Prochlorococcus marinus str. MIT 1013: one gene and its partner. The protein of the gene in region 1 interacts with the protein of each later gene in a pairwise test. Links are inferred from orthologs where the notes say so. Each region holds a gene or a part of one and is shown on either strand. Other genes may lie near its edges. The genes, in order: leuS and ligA.

The links.
Region 2: the proteins of leuS (region 1) and ligA interact in binary tests that used the Escherichia coli proteins (3 or more experiments, as listed by UniProt). The link is inferred for Prochlorococcus marinus str. MIT 1013 from one-to-one orthologs.

What each region holds. Positions count from the first base shown.
Region 1 is NZ_CP114778.1:312,114-320,471, reverse strand. The notes cover bases 3,389-6,483. They hold leuS (leucine--tRNA ligase), read left to right. Parts: upstream 3,389-3,689; coding sequence 3,690-6,278; downstream 6,279-6,483. Other genes in these bases: O5633_RS01695 (glucose-6-phosphate isomerase), read right to left, coding at 6,282-6,483; dapF (diaminopimelate epimerase), read right to left, coding at 3,389-3,554. In the rest of the region: O5633_RS01720 (D-alanyl-D-alanine carboxypeptidase), read right to left, coding at 1-870; O5633_RS01715 (DUF1995 family protein), read right to left, coding at 875-1,498; O5633_RS01710 (cysteine desulfurase family protein), read right to left, coding at 1,506-2,687; more of dapF, read right to left, coding at 2,700-3,388; more of O5633_RS01695, read right to left, coding at 6,484-7,880; purN (phosphoribosylglycinamide formyltransferase), read left to right, coding at 8,165-8,358.
Region 2 is NZ_CP114778.1:1,375,027-1,383,280, forward strand. What follows is about bases 3,631-6,621. They hold ligA (NAD-dependent DNA ligase LigA), read left to right. Parts: upstream 3,631-4,085; coding sequence 4,086-6,158; downstream 6,159-6,621. Other genes in these bases: O5633_RS08070 (hypothetical protein), read left to right, coding at 3,645-4,067; O5633_RS08080 (hypothetical protein), read left to right, coding at 6,178-6,336; O5633_RS08085 (TVP38/TMEM64 family protein), read right to left, coding at 6,333-6,621. Also shown: tRNA uridine-5-carboxymethylaminomethyl(34) synthesis enzyme MnmG, read left to right, coding at 1-1,755; O5633_RS08055 (chorismate lyase), read left to right, coding at 1,761-2,348; O5633_RS08060 (RNA helicase), read right to left, coding at 2,355-2,888; O5633_RS08065 (SprT family zinc-dependent metalloprotease), read right to left, coding at 2,975-3,526; more of O5633_RS08085, read right to left, coding at 6,622-6,956; O5633_RS08090 (valine--tRNA ligase), read right to left, coding at 6,969-8,254. UniProt on the Escherichia coli protein: DNA ligase that catalyzes the formation of phosphodiester linkages between 5'-phosphoryl and 3'-hydroxyl groups in double-stranded DNA using NAD as a coenzyme and as the energy source for the reaction.

The DNA of each region.
Region 1 (8,358 bases):
TTTATTTATCCAATTACTATATTTTAGATTAGGAAAATCATGAGACCAGTCATTTAATGAATTTCTGAAAATCACTTCAGAAGTAAAATTGTGACTCTCAGAGTTAACAAGGTTTAGCAAGATATATAAAGGGGCAGAATTAATAACTTTAATTGTTGAGATATAATCAATAGGATATTCTTTATTAACGGCTTTTACAAAATATTTTTTAGATAAATTATTTTTTCTAAGAGTATTCTCTAACTCATAAATAAAATTATCAATTGGATTATATAAAGCATTAATACTTGAATTACTTGCTATTGAATATTTAGTAATAGGTGCCCCATATTCTTCTTTTCTATCTGCATATGACCAGCTAGCAGGCCACCAATTTTTAGTATTACTAGTTTTAATTATTATTGGTAATTTTAAAGTGGGATTATGATTGGTACTATTAAGATCATTAATTAACTCTTCTAAATGACTTTTATCGAAATCGGGATCACCTGATGCTTCAATATATAAGCTTCCATCATTTATCTCTTTTAAAGATGTCTTAAGAGTATAATAAGGCCCTAAAGTATCTAAAGAGAAAGCGCTAGACAGAATCTTCTGGTTAGAAGCAGGAATCCTAGGTATATAGCCATTAATATCTACAATGAAATCACCTGATTTATCTAAAATACTTACGCTAATATTAGCATTGAAGTTATAAGTATAATCCTCTAATTTTTTTTGCAAAGGTTTACAAATATTAAATTTTTCAGGACTTATCTTATTAATATTATCCCTTTGTCTTATGTATGAGAATAATGAAAATAAATTACCATTAACTATATTTACTGATAATAAGATAAAACCAATATATAAATATAATTTTTTAATCATACAGTTATAAGTTTAGCATTATAGTTTCATCATCAGGTCGCTTATCAAATGATTTAGCAAAAGAATATCCATTAGTGTTTAATTTAAAAAGCTCCCAATCATTAGGAAATCTTTTTAATAATGCGCCCATAGATAATGGTTGAACATAATAAAGTACTTCCCATTTTTCAGCAAATCTTTTCCTCATTTCCCTACCGACACTTCCAATACCTACTATTGGATCTTCCAACTTACCATTAATCATAATTACGGTTGAATTAGTATGTGAACATACTTGCTCAAACATCTCAATATCATATGGTTGAGGAGAACAGACTAATAAGAATGAATTCAACAAATCTGTTGAATTAATAAACTCCTTAAATGTAAAAATCTTATTAGCCAATTCAGGGTTGTCTCTTTTAGCAAGAGCAGCTCCTCCAGCATCGGCCCATAATAAAATATTATCGAATTTAATTTCAGTTAGTTTGTTAGATAAACGAAATATTATTGGATTAATTCTTAATCCTTCAAATCTTAGGTTGATAGAAAGAAAAGATTGTTGAGAATTACTTGAAAAATAGCTTTGGATTGATTCATAAACATTTGATTCTGCTTCTCTAAGATCTGAGGGTAGCTTATTATTCATTTGATGATCATTGTTTTTTGAGTTCTAAAGATTGCAATGATTCATCTATTATATTTGAAACTGAGTTAATATCATCATTTGAAATCCATGGACCAATAGTTATTCTTAATCCAGATTCTTGTAGTGGTTTATCAACATTAATTGCTACCAGTATGGGATTTGGTCCTTGACTAGATGATGAGCATGCACTACCACTACTTATATAAACGCCATATTTTGATAATAATCGAACAATTTCTCTACCTTTAATTGGAAACATTGATTTTGTATGACAGAGATATGAAAGATTATTCGGTAGACGTTCTCTATGAGGACCAATAAAAGTAAGTTGTTTATTCTTAGCTAGATTTTGTTTTAAAAGAGAAGTCATTTTGGAGACATTATTCTTGGGGAATAATGTTTGATTATCAGTAACCTCTATATATTCATTAAGAAGGTCAATTGCTGTTGAAAAACCTGCAATAAGGGGAACTGACTCTGTACCAGATCTTATAGAGCCATTCTTAAATCCATATGAAGGATCATTAAGTAATAACTCTCGAACGCCTCTACGCAACATTAATAATCCAATACCTTTTGGGCCTTGAAGTTTATGCGCAGAGGCACTAAGCATATCAACATTTAATTTACTCCAATCAATAAGACCGCTAGGGAGGACCTGTGTAGCATCAGTATGAAAAAGTATATTTCGTTTTTTACATTCATTACCTATGAGATTTATGGGCTGAATGGCCCCAATCTCACTTTGGCCCCAGATTATCGAAACCATTTTTGTTGGAGGAGATAACATCTCCTCCAACAAATCAAGGTTGATAATTCCATAACGATCTACAGGCCAGTATTTAATATCCCAACCATCATTATGTAATTGATTGGCTATTAAGTTAATAGAAGGGTGTTCAACGCTACTTATAACAAGTCTTCCTTTATCAAGATTATTAGATACAACTTTAAGAGAAAGATAATTTGACTCAGTTGCTCCAGATGTGAAAAAAATTTCGTCAGATGAAGCTTTTAATTTATTAGCTATTGATAATCTAGATCTTTCCAAAATCTCTCTTGCAAAAACCCCAACTTTATGGATACTTGATGGATTCCCCCAGCATTCAGATTGAATATCCTTTAGTTTATTAATAACATCTATATGTGGCGGAGTAGTCGCTGATGCATCGAGATAAATATTATTCATTTTCAAGTATGATTAAATATCTATCTCGCCATGAAATACTTTTAAGGCAGGCCCCTGCATTAAAACTGGACCTGCTTGGTTGGGCCATTCAATTTCTAATTTGCCACCTGGTAAATAAATGTTAGCGTTGTTTAAAGTTTTACCTAACTTGGATGTTACGACCAGACACGCGCAAGCCCCTGTGCCACAAGCTAGTGTTGGCCCGCAACCCCTTTCCCATACCTTAACTTTAATATTTGATTTATCAATTAATTCAACAAAGTGAACATTGGTATCATTAGGAAATGTATTGTGTTTTTCAAGGAATCTTCCCCATTCTTCGAATGGTATATTGTCAATTTTATCAACAAATACGATCATATGAGGATTGCCCATACTAGCAGCATAAACATTTAAAATTTCATCATTTATTGTAATCTTTCCATTAGGAACTGGTAAATTATTCATTAACAATTTAGTAGGTATATCTTCAGGAGAAAGAATAGGTTCTCCCATATTTACTTTAATATTTTCATTACCAGCAATAGAGGTGAGAATCAGACCAGCTTTAGTTTCTATTCGAATCTCAGACTTATCATTAATTTCATTATTATCGTTTAAAAAAGCAATCAAGCATCTTATACCATTGCCACACATTTCTGGTTCAGAACCATCAGAATTAAATATCCTCATTTTCACAAAACATTTATTTTTGGAATCTAATACAAGAATAATTCCATCAGCTCCTATGCCAAAATTTCTATGACATAGATGTTCAATAAAGTTATCTTTATTTTCAGTAAATAAATTATCTAAGTTATTACCACGTGCATCAAAGATAATAAAATCGTTACCAAGTCCTTGATATTTTGAGAAATTATATTTCATGATTTAAAGTTTGTTTAACTATGATCTAAGAAAATAAAGCGTTCCTGGTAGTAATTTCAGAACTATTCGCATATTGGGCATCAATTTATGAGAACATTATCTGATTGGCAAATCAACTACTGAAGGAGATCTTCCTTGAATAATACTACTTCAGAGATTAGTGACCAGCGTTACGAGCCTCGTGAGATAGAAGCTTATTGGCAAAAAGAGTGGGCTAATCAAGGGCTCTATAGAACAAATACTGATGTAAACAAAGACAATACTTTTTACGCCTTGTCAATGTTCCCATACCCATCGGGTTCCTTACATATGGGGCACGTGAGGAATTATGTCATTACAGATGTACTGGCTAGATATAAAAGGATGCAAGGTTATAACGTTCTTCATCCAATGGGATGGGATTCCTTCGGTTTACCGGCTGAAAATGCAGCAATAGAAAGAGACACGAGTCCATCAACCTGGACAGATAAAAATATTTCACAAATGAAAAATCAATTAGATCGACTTGGATTATCAATAGATTGGTCTAAAGAAGTTACTACTTGCAAAGAAGATTATTATAAATGGACTCAATATATATTTAATCAATTACATAAAAATAATCTTGCCTATCAAAAAAAAGCAACGGTAAATTGGGATCCGATTGATCAAACTGTTCTTGCAAATGAACAAGTAGATGCTGAAGGTAAATCGTGGAGATCTGGAGCTAAAGTTGAGAAAAAGGAATTAAACCAGTGGTTTCTACGAATTACTAGTTTTGCCGAAGATCTAAATAATGACTTAGCTCAGCTTAATGACTGGCCAGAGAGAGTCAGGGTTATGCAAAAAAATTGGATTGGTAAGTCAATCGGAGCAGAAATAACATTTGATATCAAAAATCATAACCAAAAAATAACAGCTTTCACTACAAGAATAGATACAATCTATGGAGTAAGTTATCTGGTCTTAGCTTCAAATCATCCATTAATTGATCAATTAATAAATGATAAAGATATTAATCAATTAATAGAGTTTAGGAAAACACAAGAAAAGTTAAGTGATCTAGAACGTAATTCAGATAGTAGAAAAAAACTTGGAATGTATTTAGGAGTAAATGCAATTAATCCAGCAGATAATAAAGAGATACCTATTTGGATTGGCGATTATGTGATTATGGAATATGGAACAGGAGCTGTTATGGGTGTTCCTGCTCATGATAGTAGAGATTATAAGTTTGCTAAATCATATGATTTACCAATTAATTATGTCATAAGACCCAATAATGATGAAGATGATAGTTATTTAAATGCTGAGTACGTAGATAAGGGAATCATGATCAATTCAGATACATTCAATGGAATTGATTCTCATATTGCAAAAACAAAAATACTTGAATTAGGTTCAAATGCTAATTGGGCAAAACCAAAAACTACGTATAAGTTAAGGGATTGGCTTATATCTAGACAAAGATATTGGGGTTGTCCGATTCCGATAATTAATTGTAAGAAGTGTGGTCAAGTAAGAGTTCCAGACGATGATCTACCTGTTTCTCTGCCTATTGATATTAAATTAACTGGTAAAGGAAAGTCACCTTTAACCACTAAAACAGAATGGATAAACACTTGTTGTCCTAAATGTGGAAATGAAGCAAAAAGAGAAACTGACACAATGGACACTTTTATGTGTTCATCATGGTACTTTTTAAGATATATAAACCCTGAAAATAAACAAAATCCATTTATAAAAAGCGAAATAGATAAATGGCTTCCTGTTAAACAATACGTAGGTGGTATTGAGCACGCAATCCTTCATTTACTTTATTCAAGATTTTTAACCAAAGCTCTGAAAAGCTGTGGATTATTAAATATTGATGAACCCTTTAAGAAGCTATTAACTCAGGGAATGGTTCAAGCTATTACTTTTAAAAATCCAAATAATAATAAATATTTTTCAAAATATCAAATTAAAGATATTAATGATCCTAAAGATCCAATAACTGGAGAAAATATTGATATTATCTACGAAAAGATGTCAAAGTCTAAATATAATGGTGTAGACCCATCATTAGTCATAGATAAATATGGTGCAGACACAGCCAGAATGTTTATTCTTTTTAAAGCTCCTCCTGAAAAAGATTTAGAATGGGATGATTCAGATGTTGAAGGACAATATCGATTTATACAGAGACTCTGGAAATTTGTTATTAATACTTTAGAACTAACAAAGAGTAAATCAAGATTAAATATAGAAAAAGAACAGTCTAAAGATGATGAAGCTTTACGTCTAATTAATATTGCTATTAAAGAAATTACTGATGATTTGAACAATCTTCAATTTAATACAGCAATATCTGAACTTATGAAAGCTGTGAATGGCCTAAGTTCAATAGTTAATAACTGTAGTAATGAAAGTCTAACTAATGTTGTTTCAATATTAGTTAAAATAACTTCTCCATTTTCTCCTCATATTGCAGAGGAGCTTTGGAAGACAATCGGAAATACTCAAAGTATTCATCTTCAGTCATGGCCAAAATTCGATGCAAGTGCGCTTGAACAAGATAGCTTTAAACTTATGATCCAAATTAACGGAAAAGTTAGGGGATCAATCGATGCCAGTAAAAATCTATCTAAAGATGAATTAGGGGATATAGCTATCAAAAGTGATGCGGCTCAGAAATGGATAGATGGAAAAGAACCAAAACGGATAATTGTGGTTCCAAATAAATTAGTGAATATAGTTATTTAGAAATCAGTTTTTCGAAATAATTAATTGATCTGGATTTGATTGATTACCATTCACTGAATAATGATCTGAATTTTCAGAAAGTTTTCTCAGAATCAAATATATCGACTCAGTTGAGTCAGTAAACAATGCATCATTAATTTGTCTTAAAGTTCTTTCTTTTCCATCTTCCAAAAGTTCTTCAATTTCTTTTTGTAGATTAATTATGTTTGTAGCGGCTTTTTTCCCAGCTTCAACTCCTGGTTGATTGTAAGCATTAACATTAATCAATTCAGCATATAAACTTACTGCTCGTTCAAATAATGCAATTAAAGCTCCAAGACTTGACTCGTCAAATGATTTAAATGTGATTGTCAAATTCTGTCTCCCACCTTCAGTTAATGCTGCTCTTGTTCCTTGAAGAAATCCAGACAAGTAATCCCCAGGTCGTTTATTTTTTACTTCAACTATCTCTGCTGGATCGTGGAGAATCTCAATGAAATTAACAAAGAAATTATCAATACCATCTCTTAATTGCTGCACATATGCATGCTGATCAGTAGAACCTTTATTTCCATAAACTGCGATACCTTGATTAACTTGATTTCCATCTCTATCTAACTTCTTACCTAAGGATTCCATCACAAGTTGTTGAAGATATCTACTGAAAACTTGTAATCTGTCTCTATAGGGAAGTACAACCATATCTCTTAACCCTTTTCCATTTCCAGATTTGTACCAAGCTAAGGATAAAAGTGCCGCTGGATTATTTTTAATATCTTTTTCTCTTGTTAGAGAATCCATTTGAGATGCTCCATCTAAAAACTTGTTAATGTCAGCGCCAATTAGGGAGGCAGGTAATAATCCAACAGCACCAGTAATACTTGTCCTTCCACCAACCCAATCAGGTAAATCAAAGATATTTAACCAATTTTCGCTAGCAGCTAAGGCATCTAACTTACTACCTTTTGTAGTAATTGCTATCGCTCGAGATGACCAGTTCTGGTTGTTATCGTGAACAAACTTCATGGCTTGCTCCATTCCTATCAAAGGTTCAGGAGTGCCACCTGATTTACTAACAACTACAAACAAAGTTGATTCAATATTAGGAAGAATGGAATTTAATTTATGAGAAATCCCCTCGGGGTCTACATTGTCTAGAAAATGTAGATTCATTCCAATTGACTCTCTCTTAAATGACTCGTTAATAAGTAACGGACCTAAACCACTACCACCTATACCTATCCAAAAAACATCTGTATATTTTTTTCCATCGCTGTTAGTTATTTCACCATTTAATATTGATGCTCCAAACTTTGTTATGTCTTGAATTTCTTTGGTGATGGAGTCTGAAATTTCCTTACTTGGAGCAATCTTCGGATTTCGAAGCCAGTAATGACCAACTTGCCTGCTTTCATCAATATTGGCAATCGATCCATTCTCAAGACTTTCTAAAGAATCAAAAGCTTTTGAATAAATGTCCTTAAATTTTTCAAAATCACTCTTCTCCACATTCATTCTGCTTATATCTAGCCAAAAGCCTAATGAATCATCGCTAAATAAAAGATCGCAGTACCTTAACCATTTATCGTTGTTATTCATCTGGAAGATGTCAGTTATTTCCATTATTGATATGAGAATACTCCTTAATGAGTTCTGTTACAGGTACTCTCAAAAGAGAACCGTTAAACAAATTGATTTGATTTATATTAGTCAAGAATGGTTTTCAATTGGCGAATGTTTAGTAATTGACAAATAGGAATGTAAATAAGCTTGATAGTTATTTTTATCTAACCTTTGGGAAATCTAAATGTTGAATTAACTTTCATTACTATTAAATATGTCTTTATATTTAGATATTGTAATTTCATCCAAAGGGCATATATTTAGTTATAGATAATCATTTTTTAATGAAAAAAGATAATAAAAAATATATGGAGAAGAATATATCTTATGATTTAAATGAACATTGCCTGATTAGCCCACTAGATTCAGAAAGCCCTTTATTTGAGCCTAAAATAAGATTAGGTGTCCTTGCTTCCGGTAATGGCTCTAATTTTGAGTACATTATTAAATCAATTCAAAATAACCAACTTAATGCAGA
Region 2 (8,254 bases), 1.1 Mb from region 1 along the record:
ATCATCGGGAAATTAGCCGATTTAACAGCTCTTCAAAAAAGGGTCCTTAACGCAAGCAGAGGGCCTGCAGTACGAGCATTGAGAGCACAAACAGATAAGCGGTTATATGCACATGAAATGCTAAAAATCCTTCAAAACACCCCAAATTTAAAGATTAGAGAGGCAATGGTTACTGGGCTAGAAATTGAACATTATCCCAATCAGATTGAAAAAAAAACACCAGAAATTCAAGAGAGAATTGGATTTATAAAAGGAATTAAAACCTATTTTGGAAGCGTTTTTCATGCAAAGGCAGTTGTACTTACAACAGGAACCTTTTTAGGAGGCAGAATTTGGATTGGCAATCAATCTATGAGTGCAGGTCGAGCAGGAGAGCAGGCCTCTGAAGGGTTAACTGAAGAATTACAAAAGTTAGGCTTTACTACTGATCGTTTAAAAACAGGAACCCCTGCACGCGTCGATAGACGAACAATTGATCTTGACTCCCTAGATGAGCAATTGAGCGATGCTTCAGATAAATTCTTTTCTTTTGATCCTCTTTCATGGAAAAGTGGGGAACAAATGAGTTGTCATATAACGCGAACAACAAAAGCAACTCACCAACTTATTAAAAATAATCTTCATTTAACTCCTATTTATGGAGGTTTTATTGATAGTAAAGGTCCAAGATATTGCCCATCAATTGAAGATAAAATTGTACGTTTTGCTGACAAAGATTCACACCAGATTTTCTTGGAACCCGAAGGTAGAGATACTCCAGAAATGTATGTGCAAGGTTTCTCAACTGGACTGCCCGAAAACTTACAGTTAGAACTGCTAAGAACTCTTCCAGGCTTGCAAAAATGCGTAATGCTTCGACCTGCTTATGCAGTTGAATATGACTACATACCAGCCACACAATTAGAAGCAACACTAGAAACAAAAAGAATAAGTGGTTTGTTTAGTGCAGGGCAACTAAATGGAACAACAGGATATGAAGAAGCTGCAGCACAAGGTTTAGTAGCAGGTTTAAATGCTGCAAGATTAGTAAACAATCAAGAAGGAATTATTTTTGAAAGAGAGAGTAGTTATATTGGAACTATGATTGATGATTTAGTCACAAAAGATTTAAAAGAACCATATAGGGTATTAACTAGTAGAAGTGAGTATCGATTAATTTTAAGAAGTGACAATGCTGATAGGCGTTTAACTCCCCTCGGTTACAAATTAGGATTAATTGATGAAAGAAGGTGGAAAATTTTTAATACTAAGCAACAATTAATCGATCAAGAAAAAACAAGGTTAGAAAAAGAGCGCATTAAAGAAAGTGATCAATGTGCAAAAAAAATATATTCCTCTACTGGAACAGCTATTAAAGGTTCAATAACACTGGCCAATTTCCTCAGAAGAACAAATATTCACTATAAAGACCTAATTAATTATAATTTAGCAACTAAGGATATTCCTTTAGATGTTGAAGAAGGAGTTGAAATAGATATTAAATATACCGGTTATTTAGAAAGACAAAAAGCTCAAATAAATCAATTAAAACAGCAAAGTAAAAAGTTATTACCAAAAAATTTAAATTACAATGATATAGAAACACTATCTAAAGAAGCGAGAGAAAAATTAACAATTTCTCAGCCCAAAAGTCTTGGACATGCTGCTCAACTTCCCGGTGTAAGCAAAGCAGACCTCACTGCACTTCTTGTATGGTTAAAAATAGAGCAAATGAAAAAAGCTGAAAGAAAAGATCCACTACAAATAACAAGCTGATAACAGTGAATTCACATCAATCTCAATTACCTTCCCCTGAAGTGATTTGGAAAGCCTCGAAAGAAAATGTTCTCTCAGGGAAAGGAAATCATAAACTCTCTGGAGCATGGCAATTAATGCTATTGGGTGATGGCAGCCCAACCAGACATCTCAAGCTTTTAACAGGGCATGAGGTTGCCATAAAAGTCATATCCATGGAAATGGAAAATAATGATCAAAATGGAGTCCCAGAAGAAGTCAATGAACTAGAGCCTCCTTTGCTACGAAGACAAGTTTGGCTTACATGTGGAAATTTAACCCTGGCATGGGCGGAAAGCTGGTGGAATTATCAAGAAGCAGAAAAACATCTGCAAAATAAGGATCAACCAATCTGGAAAAGCTTGACCCAAGGACGCTCCGAGCTTTTTAGAGAAGTTGATGGCTTGGGATTAGTTAATGCCAATTGGTTGAAAGCAGAATTTCAAGAAGATGGCCCTTTTTGGAGCAGGCATTATCGATTTTTTCGCCATCAAAAAGAATTAACTGTAATCAGAGAAGTTTTCAGCCCAAAGTTAGAAAAATGGTTAGGACCAATACCAAGAAAGGCTTTTTAACAACAACTAGTATTTTCTCCGACTAGATCTTGGTATGTTTTTTCTTCTTTGAGGAGTTCGCTCATCTTGAAAAGAATCGTTTAACTCGGGTACATTTTGCTTAAGTTCACTATCTTTTCTTTCCCACTTACTTAATTTAAAAGATTGATCATCTGGCCATTCATCCAATTCGCCTGAATTGCTTCTCCTTCCTTGAATCTGAGGTGGTAAAGCTTTAGGAGCTCTCAAAGAAATAGCAGTTAAGGGTCTTTTTGTATTGTTTATGCTTTCTCGAAGCGGTTCATCATCTAAATCTTCATTATCCAACCAATCGTCATCATCTTCAAAAAACCAATCAATTTTCTCTTCCATCCAACGACCAACTTTTTTGAAATTTGCTGAAGTCTCTTTATCTTGCCATCCTCCCCTTCTTTGACCAGGTCGATTACCTGCAACACCATCTACAACCTGTTTCCCAGTTTTTATCCATTGATCCATTCTGCGATCAAGAGGTGCTCGAGATCGCTGTCGAATTGGATGACGATTGTTATTAGAGCTCATCTTTTAAATTTAACGCTTTCAAACCAACAAGTGAATCTCCGTAAAGATGAAATTATTCAAAAATTAAAGCCAATTATAGAAAAAAATTATTTATTACTTTTAGATAAAGGTTCAAATTCAAGTAAGCATTTTTGATCCCATCTACCTCCAAAATAATTGTTACAACAACTTCGACAAGCAGCACCTCTAACAATACGCCGATAGCTAAAAGTTCTCTTACATGAAGGGCAAGTTGCCACCCATTTTGGGGCTTTTTTTGTTATTGGAAACGAATGACGAACTGTTACTTGGAAATCCGTTTGAGCGGAATTGATCTCTGCCATACGTTGATGAAAATTAGGCCCATGTGCTTCCTCAACTTTCAGAACGTGGTCAATCCAGGCATGAATCATTTCGTGGCACAAGGTGCTCATCAATGCTTTGTGGGGAAGATGTTCCAATATTGGTCTAGACAAAATTATTTCACTAGCTTTAACTCCGAAGAAATTCGTTTTACTTCTATAGATCCCAGCCGTAGTGCTCATGCGGCCATCACTCCAACGAAGAGAGACTCTGGGAACTTCATTCTCGAGCAAAGAGTTCTGAAAATATTGTCTGTTTAATTCAAGAAATAATGGTAAAACAGGTATTAAAGACATTGATGCCGAGAACTCGTTAGCATTATTATTCCGATAACATTCTGTCTAACTATCAATAACAAACAAGCTAATCTCATGGCTAATAAGTCAGAATCTTTAACTAAAAGGAATTAAAAAAATGGATAGTGCTCTTATCAAAGCAATTGGATTAAAAGCTCTCTTGGTTGGAGTTGGCGCACTTCTCCTTTTTTGGACTTTTAACGCAATCAAACTGGTCATAAGTGCTAGAGGTATTAATCCTCTTGTGAAAAAGTTTTTTGATCAGATTGCAGCTGGCCGAATAGATGGGGCTTATAGACTTACTACAAAAGCTTATAAATCACATGTCAATAGACAAGACTTCATCAAATTTTTGGGTAGCTTGCAATTAAATCGATATAGAAACTTGAAGTCAGGGCGGCCAAGAATAGAAGACAATCAAATAATGCTCACACTAAGCTTGAAATCAGAAGATAAGAAAAATGAAATGCCCCTAGACTTCACTTTTATTAAAATAAACGAAAATTGGCAAATAGATCGTATTGCGAAAGCCAATACATAATGAAGCGAAATGTGAGAAGTGAATTCAAACTTAAATCAACATTATGAACGTGCAAAAGAGCTTAGAGCTTTACTCAATAAAGCAAATTACTCCTACTATGTATTAGATGCACCCGAGATAGACGATGCTGTTTATGATCAACTATATAGAGAGTTAATTGAAATTGAAAATATCCACCCATCTTTAATTACTTATGATAGCCCTTCCCAAAGATTAGGAGGTGTCCCTTCTACAGGTTTCAAAAATGTTGATCATAATATTCCTCTTTTAAGCCTAGACAATGCTTTTAATGTAAATGAATTAAAAACTTGGTACGCAAGGATCAGAAAATTAATAAGTTCAGAAAATAAAAATTTCAAGGAAGATGATAATCCAGAACTAATTTGTGAATTAAAAATTGATGGGAATGCTATTTCACTAAGATATGAAAATGGGATTTTAACTAGAGCAGCAACTCGTGGAGATGGAAAAACTGGAGAAGATATCACTACTAATATCAGAACAATTTCTACAATTCCATTAAGTTTATTATTAAAAAATCCACCCTCTTGGATTGAAATTAGAGGAGAAGCTTTCATGCCTAATAATATATTTGATAAACTCAATATTGAGAGAAAAAATACTGATCAACCACTCTTCGCAAATCCTAGAAACTCTTGTGCAGGAACATTAAGACAATTAGATCCCAAAATAGTTGCATCTAGAAAACTTGACTTCTTCGCATATAGTATTTATTTACCAGACAATTGGGAGCCAAATGATAGCAATTTGAAAAAACCAAATTCTCAATCTGAATCACTTGAGTTTTTAAAAAGTATTGGTTTTAAAGTTAATACTGCTTATGAAACAAAAAAAAACTTAAATGAAGCAAATGCCTATTATAAGTATTGGGAAATCGAAAAAGATTCTTTAGCTTATGCCACCGATGGAATAGTAGTAAAAATAGATAAATTTGAGATACAAAACATCCTAGGATCTACACATAAAGCTCCAAGATGGGCCATAGCTGTTAAATATCCAGCAGAAGAGAAAGCGACTAAGTTAAAAAAATTAATTTTCCAAGTAGGTCGCTCTGGCGCTGTAACACCAGTAGCAGAGTTTGAATCTATTGAGCTTGCAGGAACATCTGTGAATCGTGCAACTCTTCATAATGCAAACAGACTTGAATCTTTAGATCTTCATTATGATGACACCATAATTGTGCGAAAAGCTGGAGAAATTATTCCTGAAGTTATTAGAGTTATAAAAGAATTTAGAACAGTTAATGCAAAATTAGTAAAATTTCCTGAAAACTGTCCAGCATGTGATTCCAAGTTAATTCAAGAAGAGAACGAAGCAATAACGAAATGCGTTAATTCTAGATGCCCAGCAAAATTAAAAGGTCTTTTGCGTCATTGGGTCAGTAAAGGATCAATGAAGATAGAAGGATTAGGTGAAAAGATTATTAATCAATTAGTAAATGAAGGATATGTACAGTCAATCGCAGATTTATACAAACTTGAAATTGATTCCCTTTTAAAACTTGAAAGATTTGGTGAAAAATCTGCAAAGAATTTACTAATAGAAATTAACGAGTCTAAAAACAAAAATTGGCACAAACAACTCTACGGTTTAGGGATACCTCACATAGGAGAAGCGAATGCTAAATCTCTTTCAACAAACTTTCATAGTATCGAGGAACTTAATACTGTTGCTAAGGAGTCACCTGAAAATATATCGAATATTTATGGATTCGGAAATGAGATGAAAGATGCAATAATTAAGTGGTTTGATGATTCTAATAATCAAACCTTAATTAAAGAATTAAAGGCAATTGGATTTTCTCTAAGAGAGAATTTAGAGTCAAACTACAATTCAAACCAATCCAATATTTTTCATGGTAAAGTTTTTGTCTTAACAGGAACTTTAGATTCGCTTACAAGAGATGAAGCAAAAGAATTGATAGAGAGTGCTGGAGGAAAAGTCAGCTCTTCAATTAGTAAAAAAACTGATTTCTTATTATCAGGAGAAAAAGCGGGGAGTAAATTAAAAAAAGCAGAAGAGCTTGGAGTAAAAATAATTAACGAAACTCAATTTAAGCTATTATTGTAAAAATGATTAGAATTTAAAAATGGATAAGAATCTAATCTTTTCTTTAATCAAAACAGAATGTGGACGCGCAAAATATGAAATGCTTGTTTCTAAAAAAGGTATCTTTAATCGCATAAGACTTTATTGGTTTATCGTATTTGCAGCGATTGAAGATTGGAATTTAAAAGCTGATGATTAATCTAATGATTGAGAATCCTGGTTGAGTTTTTTTGTTGAACGTAAAACTAAAATAACAACTAAAATAGTCGATAAAATACTAATTAAGCTCCAAATAAATGAACTAGTATCAGATCTTCCTGAGAGTACTGCACGAAAATTTGAAACTTTGAGTGCTAAGGAACCTAAACTGCAATATAAAATTGTGCCAGGTAATATACCAATCATTCCAAGAGTAAAATCACGAACTTTTACCTCACTCAAGCCATATGTAAAATTAAGTAAGCCAAATGGAAAAAGTGGAGAAAGTCTTGTGAGAAGAATGACTTTGAGACCCTCACGTTTAACAGCTTTCTCCATTATTTGAACTTTTGGAAAATTAGAGACTTTTTTTCGAGCCCATTCTTTTAAAAAAGTTCTCCCTAAATAAAAAGTTAGATGAGCTCCAATAAAAGCTCCCACAAAAACCACCGAACTTCCAAGCCAGGTGCCATAAAGAAAGCCAGACAACATGGAAAGCCATGAGCCTGGCAACAAAAAAGACACCCAAAAAACATACACCAAAGCAAAAACTAAAATTCCAAAAGGGCTACTTAAAAAAGGAATGAAATTATTAACCAGAATTTCTAAGTTGTCAGACATAGTTAAGAGAGTTCAATCCAATCCCATTAGACGCTCTTTGACTAGACGGACTTGCGCTTCTGACTCCGTTAAGTTTGCTCTGCATTCCTCAACAACCTCTTTAGGTGCTTTATCAACAAAATTTTTATTTGCTAGACGTCCAGAGAAACTTTCTATTTCCTTTTGTGCTTTATTTAAATCTTTTTCAAGCCTTGATCGTAAAGAAGCTATATCTATCAATCCTTCAATAGGAAGAACCACCTCTAGCTCTCCACTTACGCCGGCTAAAGCTTTCATAGAAGGTAATGATTTTGCTTCTTCTGGAGATAATATTTGGACTTCCTTAGCCTTAGTCAAAACAGCAATATCATTGATTGATGTTTTTAGAGTGTTTTGCAAGACTTCCTTGCCAGAGACCAACATGACAGGAACTTTTTGAGAGGGTTTCAACCCAGCAACTGCTCTTAGATTGCGAATCAATCTGATAGATGCAAATAAATCAGAAAAAGAAATCTCTAAATCAATATTCAAGTCTTGTTCATTTAATTTTGGCCAAGGCTGCAAAGCTAGGAATTGATCCTCAGCTAAACCAGTTAATCCATGCCAAAGCTCCTCTGTTAAATGAGGCATTAGAGGATGAAGCATAATCAAAAGATCACTTAAAACTTTGTATAAGATACTTTTCGCTATTTTTTGATCTAGTAATTCATCAGGAGAAAAATTTTCTGAAGTATTCAATCGACGTTTGATTAGTTCTAAATACCAATCACAAAAATCATTCCAAGCAAATTCATATAATCCCTTAGCTGCCTCTCCTAAAGCATAATTTTCATATCGATTAACAGTCTCACGATTGACTCGAGCAAGTCTTGATAAAATCCACTTATCTGATAATTGCAACTTCGATAAATCATATTTCTCCAAATTTTCAAAATCTTGACCCTCAAGATTGATAAGAGCAAATCTAGTTGCATTCCAAAGCTTATTAGCAAAATTTCTAGAGGCCTCAACCGTTACTGAAGTTTGATTTTGACGATCAAAGTCAAGACGTATATCTTGTCCAGCACCGGCAACTTCACGAACAAGAGCAAACCTCAAAGCATCTGTTCCATATCTTTCTATTAGTAATAAAGGATCAATACCATTTCCTGCACTCTTACTCATCTTTCGATTCTGCTCATCTCTAACAAGTCCATGAATATAAACGTCAGAAAATGGCATCCTCTCCGTAAAGACTCCAGCCATCATTGTCATTCTTGCTACCCAAAAGAAAATAATGTCAAAGCCAGTAACTAGGGTATTGGTGGGATACCAACGTT